DNA from 2 places in the Micromonospora sp. CPM1 genome. Region 2 is predicted to be linked to the other one. Evidence: riboswitches for the same ligand, from Rfam matches in the RefSeq annotation. Region 2 holds a riboswitch; the other holds the start of a gene.
What was found. Region 2 has a riboswitch for cobalamin ahead of M8C11_RS06535 (ribonucleoside-diphosphate reductase subunit alpha). Riboswitches for the same ligand answer to the same signal wherever they lie in the genome.
Positions count from the first base shown of each region.

Region 1 (5,824 bases), on a different contig from region 2:
CGGGGTGTTGACGCACGGCTCGGTCGCGGCGGTGGGCTTGCCGTTGATCCGGCAGACGAAGGCCAGGCCCCAGCGGGCGGTGCCGGTGACTGTGAAGCCGGCGGCCTGTAGCGCGGCCAGCCCGGTGGCCGGGTCACCCGGGGCACATCCGACCTGGACGCCGCCGCCGAGCGCGGCGAAGTCGACGACCACTGTGACTCCCGAGGTACCGACGCAGGCGGCGGCGTGCGCCGCCCGGGGCGCGGGTTCGGCGGCGGTCAGCGCGACGCCCGCCACGGCGGCGGCCAGCAGGCCGGCCAGCCAACTGCGGACTGTGGAACGGTGACGGAACACGGGTCCTCCTGTGATCGGGTGAGCGGCGAGGGGGTTCACGGGCAGGCGAGCGCCGGCGCGCCGGGTTCGGCACCGGCGGCGGACAGGCGGGCGTACCCGGTCCCGGTGAGACCGAGGACAGCCTGGGCGGTGGCTCGCGGTGCGGTGGCCGGGTCGAAGCCGCCGCCGTCGAAGTCGACCGCGCCCCGGTCCGCCGGTGCCCCGGCGCAGCCGACCTGGAGTCCGGCGAGGAACGCCCGGGCGCGCGCCCAGGCCACGGGCCGGCTGCCGTCGCGCAGGGCCTGCGCGGCGAGGCCGGTGCTGTTGGCGTTCGGCGTGCCGGCGGCGTTGGCGAAGCCGCCGTCGGCACCTTGGACGGACACGAGCCAGCGCAGCCCGGCGGCGGCGTCGGCCGGACGCCCCGCGGCGCGCAGCGCCTGCGTCGCGAGCGCGGTCGCGTCCACGTCGGACACGCAGACCGGTTGCGCGGGCAGCAGCGGGTAGCCGCCGTCCGGGCATCGGGTGCCGGCCAGCCAGGCGGCCGCCGCCGGTGGCGCCCCGGCCGCCGTACGGACCAGCGTGAGCAGCGCGAAGGACTGGCTGAACGCGTTGCTGTAGTCGCCGTACGCGGACCGGTCGCTGAACCTGCCGACCGGCGTCTGGAGCGAGCGCAGCCGGGCGATCAGGTCCACCCCGCCGACGTCGGTCGGATCGCCGCCGCGCACCTGCACGGCGAGGGCGAGCTTGGCTGTCGCGCCCGCGTACGCCTCGGAGACGCCGTCGCCGAGGTAGCCGCCGCGGATGTCCGGCCGGGTGACCCAGGCCAGCGCGTCGGCGCTGTGGTTGTCGGCGGCGCCGGCCGCGGCGAAGGCGAACACGGCGTCGAGGGTCAGCCCCTGGTCGGGGTAGGCGACACCGTCGAAGACCGCCTCGAAGCGTTCGCCGTCGACGAGTTGCCGGGCGAGCCAGCCGGCGGCGGCCTCGGGGCGGGTGACTGCGGCGCGCTCGGGTGCGGCGACGGCTGGTGTGGTGAGGGTGAGGGTGAGGGCGGCGAGCACGCCGCAGAGGAGCGCGAGCAGGCGGTGCCGGCTTCGGCGGACGACCATCGGAAGCGCCTTTCCGGCCCGGCGGTCGTCAAAAGCCCGGCCGACGCGGCAGCGCCGGGTCGGTCGGGACTCCGACCCGTGGGCCACGACGGGTGGGGAGCGGATTCACGCGTACGACGGGTATTCGGGCTCGCCGCCAGAGTCCACTGGACGGCCTACCGTTGCGGGCCAGCGCCGGATTTCGACCGGTCTTCCCCCGCACGTACACGCGGTGGTTCAGTTGTCGCGACAGTCTTATGTGGCCGTAGCCCCGGTGTCAATGCGCCAGGAGCCGCACACGTGCCGTGACGAGCGGCGGAGTCGGCGGTCTCACATTCCGTCGGCCACGACCGCGTTCCCGCCGGCCGGGGACGGGCCGGCGTCCCGGCGTACGCCGGGTTGCTGCTGCGGGCCGGACAGCTCGTGGGTCGCGCCGCTTCAGCGGGCCGGTGCCGGAAGGTGGAGGGCGCCGTCGTGGACTTCGGCGACCTGGTCGGCGGCGGTGAGGTGGGCGCGGTCGTGGGTGACCAGGACCGTGGCGGTGGCCTGCTGGTGGGTGAGGCGGGTGATCAGGTCGATGACGGCGGTGCCGCGTTCGTGGTCGAGGGCGCTGGTGGGTTCGTCGACGAGCAGCACGGTGGGGTCGTTCATCAGGGCGCGGGCGATGTTGACGCGCTGGCGCTGGCCGCCGGAGAGCTGGTGCGGCCGGCGGTCGGCCTGGCCGGCGAGGCCGACCGCGTCGAGGAGTTCCATGGCGCGGGTGCGGGCCGTGGCCGGCGGGCGGCCGTCGATGTGGGCCATGACCTGGAGCTGCTCGGCGGCGGTGAGGGAGGGCAGCAGGTTGGGCTGCTGGAAGACGATGCCGATCCTGCGGCGGCGCAGGTCGGCGAGTTCGCTCCTGATCATGCCGGTGGTGGGGGTGCCGTCGACGGTGACCGTGCCGGAGTCGGGGGTGATGAGGGTGGCGGCGACCGCGAGGAGGCTGGACTTGCCGGAGCCGGAAGGGCCGATCACTGCGGTCAGGCTGCCCTTGGGTACGTCCAGGGTGACGCGGTCGAGGGCGGTCAGGCGGCCCTCGCCGTCGGGGTAGGTGAGGGTGACGTCGGTCAGGTTCAGGCTCATCGGGCGCTCCCCAGGGCGGTCAGCGGGTCGACGGAGGTGATGCGGCGGATGGACAGAGCGGCTCCGAGGGCACCGAGGATGACGATCACGGCCGCGGGGAGCAGGACGGTCATCGGGGTGAGGAGGAACGGCACCGCGGATCCGGCGACGAGGGCGCCGAGGGCGGCGGCGATGCCGGTGCCGAGCAGGGTGCCGCCGGTGAGCAGGACGACGGCCTGTCCGAGGGCGTCCTTGAGAAGGTTGGCGGTGGAGGCGCCGAGTGCCTTCAGCACGGCGACGTCACCGCTGCGCTGGATGGTCCAGACGGTGAAGAAGGCGCCGATGACCAGGGCGGAGATGGCGAACAGGAAGCCGCGCATCAGCTGTAGGGAGCCGTTCTCGGAGGTGTAGGAGCCGATCGCGGACAGCGAGTCGTCGACGGAGACCGTCTCGGTGCCCGCCTGCCGGTCGATGGCCGCCAGATCGGCCCCCGAGGTGGTGGTCAGGGCGACGACGGTGGCCGTCGGGCCGCCGCCACCGGTCCCGGTGGGAGGCGCGATCCTCTGCCACGCGTCCAAGCTGGTCCACACCACAGGGGTGTGGCTGAAGGAGGCGTCGCCCCGTACGGCAGCCACTGTGAGTTGCTGCGCGGCCAGCGTGACCGAGTCACCGGCCTGCACGCCGAGGTCGTCGGCGGCCTTGGTGGACAGCACTGCCGAGCGCCCGTCGATCCGGTCGCTGTCGGGGGCCAGGCGGGAGCCGGGCCGGACGCCGAAGGCGGAGACCCCGGCGCTTCTGTCCCCGGCGGTGGCCTTGGTGGTGGTGATGCCCAGCGGTTCGGCGCCGGTGACTCCGGGGGCCTCGGCCCACCGCTGCCACTGCTTCTCGGTGACCGTGGAGTTGGAGTACGACACGTCCTGGCCGTCGCCGGGTGCCTGGAAGGCGATCCTGTCGGCGGGCAGGCCGGTGATGGCCGAGACGTTCTGCTGGCCCAGTCCGGCCGTCAACCCGGACAGCAGCCCGACCAGCAGGGTGATCAACACGATGACGGTCCCCATCAGGGCAAAGCGCCCCTTGGCGAACTTCAGATCTCTCCAGGCGACGAACACGGCCTCGGCCTGTCCTTTCCAGCGGTGGAAGCGGTACGACTCCACCATCGCGGCCGACGCCGGTGTGCGCGTCTGGCGTAGGACGGCACTTCGCGGGCCGGAAGACGGCACCCGGGTTCGAACTTTCGATAGAGGCCCCCGGACCGCCTGCCTCGGTAACGTGGGACTCACTGTGAGCACCGCTGCCCCCGTCCTGACGCCGACCATCCGGGCCCTGGCCTGGTGCCTTCACCTGCTGATCGCCGGCCTGCTCGTCCTGGCCGCCGGCCGGGCGGTGGCCGTCGACCGGCCCCACGCCGGACTGATCGTCGCTGCTGCGGCGGCGTTCGGCCTGACGTACGCCGCCGGGCCGTTCCTGCCCCGCATCCGCCGTTCGCGGCGGGCCGCCGCGTGGTGGCTGGCGGCCGTGGGCGCCGTGTGGCTGTTGCTGCTGGGCCTGTCCCCCGACGCGATCTGGGTGGCCTTTCCGCTGTACTTCCTCCAGCTCCACCTGCTGCCGCGCCGCGCCGGCCTGGCTGCCGTGATCGTCACCGCCGCGGCTGCCGTCGCCGGGTTCGCCGCCCACACCGGCTCCTTCACCCCGGCTGTGGCTATCGGTCCCGCGCTCGGCGCCGCCGTCGCCGTCGGGGTGGTGTGGGGATACCAGGCCCTGTACCGGGAGAGCGAGCAGCGCAGGCAGCTGATCGAGGAACTCACCGCCACCCGGGCCGACCTGGCCCGGGCCCAGCACACCGCCGGCGTACTCGCCGAACGCGAGCGTCTGGCCCGCGAGATCCACGACACCCTCGCCCAGGGCCTGTCCAGCATCCAACTGCTGCTGCGCGCCGCCGAGCGCGCCCTGCCCGGCCGGACCGACGCCGCCGCCGGCCACGTCGACGCGGCCCGCCAGGTCGCCGTGGACAACCTCGCCGAGGCCCGGCGCTTCGTCGCCGCCCTCACCCCGCCCGCCCTGGAGGGCACCACCCTGGCCGGTGCACTGGAGCGCCTGTGCACCACCACCAGCGCCCGCCACCGCCTCACCGCCCGCTTCCACCTCGTCGGCGACCCCGTGCCGCTGTCGACCCCCCAGAAGGTGGCTCTCCTGCGCGTCGCCCAGTCCGCCCTCGCGAACACGGTCCGCCACGCCCGGGCCACCACCGCCGAGGTCACCCTCAGCCGTCTCGGTGACCACGTCGCCCTGCACGTCGTCGACGACGGGCGCGGCTTCGACCCCGAACGGACGCCCGCCCCCGACGCCGACAGCGGCGGCTTCGGCCTGGCGGCCATGCGTGCCCGCATGGACACCCTCGGCGGCACGCTGGCCGTCGCATCCGCGCCCGGTCACGGCACCGCCCTGACCGCCCAGCTTCCCCTCACCCAACCCACCGAGACCGAGCCCGAGGGCCGCCCGTGACCGACGACGCCCCCATCCGCCTCCTGCTGGCCGACGACCACCCGGTCGTACGGGCCGGGCTGCGCGCCGTGCTGGAAACCGAACCCGGCCTCGTCGTCGTGGCCGAGGCCGCGACCGCCGAGGAGGCCGTCACCCGCGCCGCCGAAGGCGACATCGACGTCGTACTGATGGACCTCCAGTTCGGGAGGGGCATGGGCGGCGCCGAAGCCACTGCCCGGATCACCGCCCGCCCGGGGGCACCGCGCGTGCTGATCGTCACCACCTACGACTCCGACGCCGACACCCTGCCCGCCATCGAGGCCGGCGCCACCGGCTACCTCCTCAAGGACGCCCCACCCGAGGACCTGGCCGCCGCCGTCCGCACCGCCGCCGCCGGACGCACCACGCTGGCGCCCGCCGTCGCGGACCGGCTGATGAACCGCCTGCGTACGCCGGGCACCGCCCTGACCCGACGCGAGACCGAGGTCATCGCGCTGGTCGCGGACGGTCTGTCCAACCAGGCGATCGGCGCCCGCCTCTACCTGACCGAGGGCACGGTCAAGTCCCACCTGGCTCGCATCTACGCCAAACTCGGCGTCGACTCACGCACGGCCGCCGTCGCCACCGCCACCGACCTCGGCCTCATCCGCCGTTGACCGGCTCTCCGACGATCGCCTGTTCCCGCCCGTTGGTCACTGCTCACGCTCCGACGGCCAGTGGCCCCGGTTCCTTGGTCTCCTGCGGTGTCGCCGCGCCGACGCAGGTGCGGCGGTGGGCCGGCTTCCTCGGTGTCCGCTTTCCGGTGCGCGAGTGACCGACAGGTGACTGCGTCGTGACACGCCGTC
Region 1 is NZ_JAMHIU010000011.1:42,824-48,647, reverse strand. Features, by position in the region: gene M8C11_RS15455 (hypothetical protein) at 1-333, opposite strand, end outside; gene M8C11_RS15450 (peptidase) at 369-1,418, opposite strand; cobalamin riboswitch at 1,516-1,661, opposite strand; gene M8C11_RS15445 (ABC transporter ATP-binding protein) at 1,836-2,519, opposite strand; gene M8C11_RS15440 (ABC transporter permease) at 2,516-3,541, opposite strand; gene M8C11_RS15435 (sensor histidine kinase) at 3,780-5,000, shown strand; gene M8C11_RS15430 (response regulator transcription factor) at 4,997-5,635, shown strand.
Region 1: it holds a riboswitch for cobalamin, as region 2 does, so the genes downstream of both, M8C11_RS15450 (peptidase) here and M8C11_RS06535 (ribonucleoside-diphosphate reductase subunit alpha) in region 2, are expected to answer to the same signal.

Region 2 (5,824 bases):
CGCAGATGGCGGTCACCAGCGTCCTGCTGGGCGCGCTGCTGGTCGGCACGCACCGCTGGCTGCCGGACACGCCCCGGCAGGAGACGAAGGACGGCGAGGAACGGCGACGGCTGCGCGACCGGTTCACCCCGCAGCTGCTGCTGCTCGCGGTGATCGCGTTCCTCGCCTCGTTCATCGAGATGGCCGGCGCACAGTGGAGCGCGCTGTACGCGACCGAGGTGGCCGGCGCCGCCGCGGTGCTGGCCGCGGCCACGTACACCTGCCTGTCGCTGGCCGCCACCGTGGCCCGGCTGTTCGGCGACCGGCTGGCCGGCCGGTTCGGGCGGATCCGCTTCGTCCGGCTGTCGGCGCTCGTCGCCACCGCCGGCGTGGCGCTGCCGGTGGCGTACCCCCATCCGGCCGCGGTGATGGCCGGCTTCGGACTGCTCGGCTTCGGCCTGGCGTGCGTGACCCCGACGGTGCTCGGCTTCGCCGGCGAGCAGCCCGGCCTCACCTCGGGTGAGGGCGTCTCGGTGGTGGCCATGGGCCAGTGGCCGGGCGCGTTGCTGGCGGCGCCGGTGATCGGCCTGCTCGCCGGTGCGCTGGACCTGCGCAGCGCGTTCGTGGTGGTGGCCGTGATGGCGGTCGCCGTGGTGGCGTTGATCGGGCGGGTCCGGGCGACGGCGCTGCCCGGCGAGAGCCCGGTCCCGCCCCGGCCGTGACGGCCGGGGCGGGGGCGGCGGTCAGAAGTCGTCGTCGAAGGTGACCGAGCCGGTCACCCCGACCTGGTACGCCGACACCCGGCGTTCGAAGAAGTTGGACAGCTCCTGCACGTCCTGCAACTCCATGAACGCGAACGGGTTGCCGCTGCCGTACATCGGGGCGATGCCGAGCACGGCGAGGCGCCGGTCGGCCACGTGCTGGAGGTACTCGCGCATGTCGGCCAGGGACATTCCGGGCACGCCCTGCCCGAGCAGGTCCTCGGCGAAGCTCACCTCGCACTCCACCGCCTCGGCCAGCATCTCCCGGACCTGCCGCTCCATCTCGCCGTCGAACAGGTCCGGCTCCTCGGCGCGCACGGTCTCCACCACGTCGAAGGCGAACGCCATGTGCATCGACTCGTCCCGGAACACCCAGTTGGTGCCGGAGGCCAGCCCGTTGAGCAGGCCCCGGGACCGCAGGAAGTAGACGTAGGCGAACGCGCCGTAGAAGAACAGCCCCTCGATGCACGCGGCGAAGCAGATCAGGTTGAGCAGGAACGCCCGCCGGTCCGCGCGGGTCCGCAGTTCCCGCAGCTCGAAGATCGAGTCGATCCACCGGAAGCAGAACTCGGCCTTGCGGGCGATCGACGGGATGTTCTCCACCGCGGCGAACGCGGCGAAGCGTTCCTTCTCGTCCGGCACGTACGTGTCCAGCAGGTTCAGGTAGAACTGGACGTGCACCGCCTCCTCGAAGAGCTGCCGGGACAGGTAGAGCCGGCCCTCGGGGGAGTTGACGTGCTGGTAGAGGTTGAGCACCAGGTTGTTGGCGACGATGGTGTCGCCGGTGGCGAAGAACGCCACCAGCCGCGACACCAGGTGCCGTTCGGCGGGGGACAGCTTCGCCAGGTCGGCGAGGTCTCCGTGCAGGTCGACCTCCTCGACCGTCCAGGTGTTCTTGATGGCGTCCTTGAACCGGTCGAAGAAGCGCGGGTAGCGCATCGGCCGCAGGGTCAGGTCCATGCCGGGGTCGAGCAGCATGTGCCGGGTCGGTGCGGTGGTGGTCACTGGCATGCCTCGCAGCTCTCGGGGTTCTCCAGGGAACAGGCCAGCGCCTCGTCGTCGCTCACGGCGGAGACCACGCCGGAGACCGGGGCGAGCACCGGCGCGACGGTGGCCTGCTGGATGCGGGTGGCGGGACGGGAACGCAGGTAGTAGGTGGTCTTCAGCCCGGCCTTCCAGGCGTACAGGTACATCGAGGAGAGCTTGCCGATGGTCGGCGCGCTCAGGAACAGGTTCAGCGACTGGGACTGGTCGACGAAGGGCGCCCGCGCGGCGGCCAGGTCGATCAGCGCCCGCTGCGGCAGCTCCCAGGCGGTGCGGAACAGCTCCCGCACGGGCGCGGGCAGCTCGGTGATGTCCTGCACCGAGCCCTCGGCCCGCTTGATCCGGTCGCGGACCTGCGGCGTCCACAGCCCGCGGGCCTTCAGCTCCCGCACCAGGTACGTGTTGACCTGGAGGAATTCCCCGGACATGGTCTCGCGCTTGAACAGGTTGGACACCTGCGGCTCGACGCACTCGTAGCAGCCGGCGATGGAGGCGATGGTGGCGGTCGGCGCGATCGCCACCAGCAGCGAGTTGCGCAGCCCGTGGGCGGCGATCCGTTCGCGCAGCGCCGCCCACCGCTGCGTCTGCGCCGGCTCCGCGCCCCACAGGTCCGGGTGCAGGTCACCCTTGGCGGCCCGGGTCTGCGGGTACGCCGGATGCGGGCCGAACTGCTCGGCCAGCCCGGCGGAGGTCTCCAGCGCGGTCAGCAGGATCTCCTCCTGCACGCGGGTGGACAGCTCCCGGGCCTGGGCCGAGTCGAACGGCAGGCGCAGCGTGAAGAACGCGTCCTGCAACCCCATCAGCCCGAGCCCGACCGGCCGCCAGCGCGGGTTCGACGCCGCCGCCTGCTCGGCCGGGTAGTAGTTGATGTCGATCACCCGGTCGAGGAAGAGCACAGCCGTGCGTACCGTGGCGCGCAGCCGCTCCCAGTCCACGCCGTCGGCGGTGACGTGGGCGCCGAGGTTCACCGAGCCGAGGTTGCACACGGCGGTCTCGGTGTCGTCGTTCACCTCCAGGATCTCGGTGCACAGGTTGGACAGGTGGATCACGTTGCCCGGCTCACCGGTCTGGTTGGACAGCCGGTTCGCGGCGTCCTTGAACGTCATCCAGCCGTTGCCGGTCTGCGCGAGCGTGCGCATCATCCGCCCGTACAGGTCCCGGGCCCGCACCGTGCGGACCGCGTTCTTCTCGGCCGCCCGGTACGCGGCGTCGAACGCCTCGCCGTACAGGTCGGGCAGCTCCGGGGCGTCCGACGGGTCGACGAGCGACCACTCGCCGTCGGCCTCGACCCGGCGCATGAACTCGTCCGGGATCCAGTTGGCCAGGTTGAGGTTGTGGGTACGCCGGGACTCCTCGCCGGTGTTGTCCCGCAGCTCCAGGAACTCCTCCACGTCCGGGTGCCACGGCTCCAGGTAGACGCAGGCGGCGCCCTTGCGCCGGCCGCCCTGGTTGACCGCGGCCACCCCGGCGTCGAGTGTCTTGAGGAACGGCACGATGCCGTTGGACCGGCCGTTGGTGCCCCGGATCAGCGCGCCCCGGCCGCGCACCCGCGACCAGGCGATGCCGATGCCGCCGGAGAACTTCGACAGCTTCGCCACCTGGTGGTACCGCTCGTAGATCGAGTCCAGCTCGTCGCGCGGCGAGTCGACCAGGAAGCACGACGACATCTGGGTGTGCCGGGTGCCGGAGTTGAACAGCGTGGGGGAGCTGGGCAGGTAGGCCAGACTGGACATCAGCCGGTAGAACCCGACCGCCTCGCCAGGGGTGCGGGACAGCCCGCAGGCCACCCGCAGCAGCCAGTACTGCGGCGTCTCCACCACCAGCCGGGTCTGCGGGTGCCGCAGCAGGTAGCGGTCGGCCACCGTGCGCAGTCCGAAGTACTCGAACCGCAGGTCGCCGTCCGGGTCCACGGCGTCGTCGAGCTTGCGGGCGTGCCGGGCCACGAACGCGGCCGTCTCGTCGCCGATCAGGCCCAGCCCGTGCGCGTACGCGATCGACTGGCTGAAGCTCGCCACGCCCTGGCCGCGGACCTCCTTGTCCACGTACGCGGCGAGCAGCCGCGCCGCCAGCTTCGAGTACTGCGGCTCCTCGCCGATCAGCTCCGCCGCGGTCTGGATCGACAACCGGTCCAGCTCGGCGGTGGTCGCCCCGTCGTAGAGCCCGCTTATCGTCTTGGTGGCCACCCGCAGCGGGTCCACCTCGTCCAGGTCGGCGACCCAGCGCTCGACCGCCCGGACGATCTTGTTGACGTCCACCGGCTCGGTGTCGCCGTCCCGCTTGCGTACCCGCATCGCCGGGCGGCGGGCCTCGGACCCGGCGGTCCCGGACGGGGGACTCTCCTGTACGACAGTCATGACCTCTCCTCGCTGTCACCGTCTGGAGACGGCGGGAGACGCCAACGGGCGCGGCACGGCCGGCCCGGCTGCTGGCGTCGGTCGTCCCGCGCGACCTCCGACCGCCGTACGCCGGAGGCGCACGGCGCGCTGGCAGGTCTTCGGACTCGCGGGCCCGACCGGGGTCGCCGGTCGCCTACCGGCCGTCGCTTCCCAGGCCGGTGGCCCAGTGCTGTTGACGGCTGTCGTTCCCACTCACCGCTGCGGGGCAGTCCCGGACTTCCACCGGGTTCCCTCTTGCCTCGGCCCCGCCCCGGAGGGTTCGGCCGAACCAGCTGCGGCACCACCATATATGGCGGTGAGGGCTTGCGTGCAACACCAGATGTCGTGTCGGCGTGTCGGAATGATCTCACCGTCCACAGTGCCCACCCCCGATTCGGGCGCGGCCCGGCGGGCGCGATACTCGGCGGTATGGGGAATACCGGGCGCCGCTGGGCGTGGGTGGCGGTCCTGCTCGTCGGCGTCGGGCTCCACCTGCTGGTGCTGGAGACACTCGCCGGCACCGGGACCGTCACGTTCGTACCGGCGCTGATCGTGCTCGGCGCGTCCGTCGCACCCGCCACGTTCCTGGCCTTCGCCCAGGGACGGCCGGCCCGCCGCCCGGTCCCCGGCTCCGTCGTCGGCGTCGCCGCGCTCCTCGGCGGTGTGATCGGCGTGGTCGCCGCCGGCTGGCTGGAGTACGGCACACTGCACCGCCTCGGTGTCCTGCCGATGGCGCTCGTCGGCCTGGCCGAGGAGACCGCCAAGCTGATCGTGCCGGCCGGCATCCTGCTGCTGTGGCGGCGGCACCCGTCCCCGGCGCAGGGGCTGGTGATCGGCGTGGCCTCCGGCGCCGGGTTCGCCGCGCTGGAGACCATGGGCTACGCGTTCGCCGCGTTCGTCGGGTCGGAGGGCAACCTCGGCGCGGTCGAGCGGACGCTGCTGGTACGCGGTCTCACCGCGCCCGCCGCGCACCTGGCGTGGACCGGGCTGACCGCCGCCGCGCTGTTCACGTTCGCCGCCGCGCCCGGCGGCCGCAGACTCGCGGCGTTCCTGCTCACCTTCGCCGCCGCCGTCACGCTGCACACCTGCTGGGACACGTTCGGCACCCAGCCCGCGTACGTGTTCATCGGCGGCGTGTCACTGGGCTGGGTGCTGCTGCGCCTGCACCTGGACCGCGAGCGGCCGCCGGCGTCCGGGACGCCGCCGGCGTCGAACCGGGACCGGCCTCATGATCATCGCCAGTTCGCCGAGGTGGCGGGGTCGGAGCACTTCTGATGCCGCCACCTCGGCGTGATGGAGTCGATCAACCGGCCCGGGCATCGCCGACCCCCGACGCGTCTCAGCCGGCGGCCAGCCGGACGCCGAGCGCGACGAAGGCGACAGCGCAGAGCCGGTCGACGCGCCGCGACCAGCGGCTGTCGCCCCATCGGCCGGCGAACCGCCCGGCGCCCACCCCGAGCGCCAGGTCCACGGTGAGCTGCACCGCGACGAACATCGCACCGAGCAGCACCAGCTGCGCCGCCACCGGGCCCGCCTCGGGCCGGACGAACTGCGGCAGGAACGCCACGCTGAACAGGATCATCTTCGGGTTGAGCAGGTTCGTCAGCAGCCCGCGCCGGAACGCCCGCCCGGCGCCGCCGTCCGGCCGGTCCGCCGGGGCGCCGG
Region 2 is NZ_JAMHIU010000004.1:118,305-124,128, forward strand. Features, by position in the region: gene M8C11_RS06525 (MFS transporter) at 1-701, shown strand, start outside; gene M8C11_RS06530 (ribonucleotide-diphosphate reductase subunit beta) at 723-1,751, opposite strand; gene M8C11_RS06535 (ribonucleoside-diphosphate reductase subunit alpha) at 1,742-4,138, opposite strand; cobalamin riboswitch at 4,252-4,468, opposite strand; gene M8C11_RS06540 (PrsW family intramembrane metalloprotease) at 4,589-5,434, shown strand; gene M8C11_RS06545 (LysE family transporter) at 5,499-5,824, opposite strand, start outside.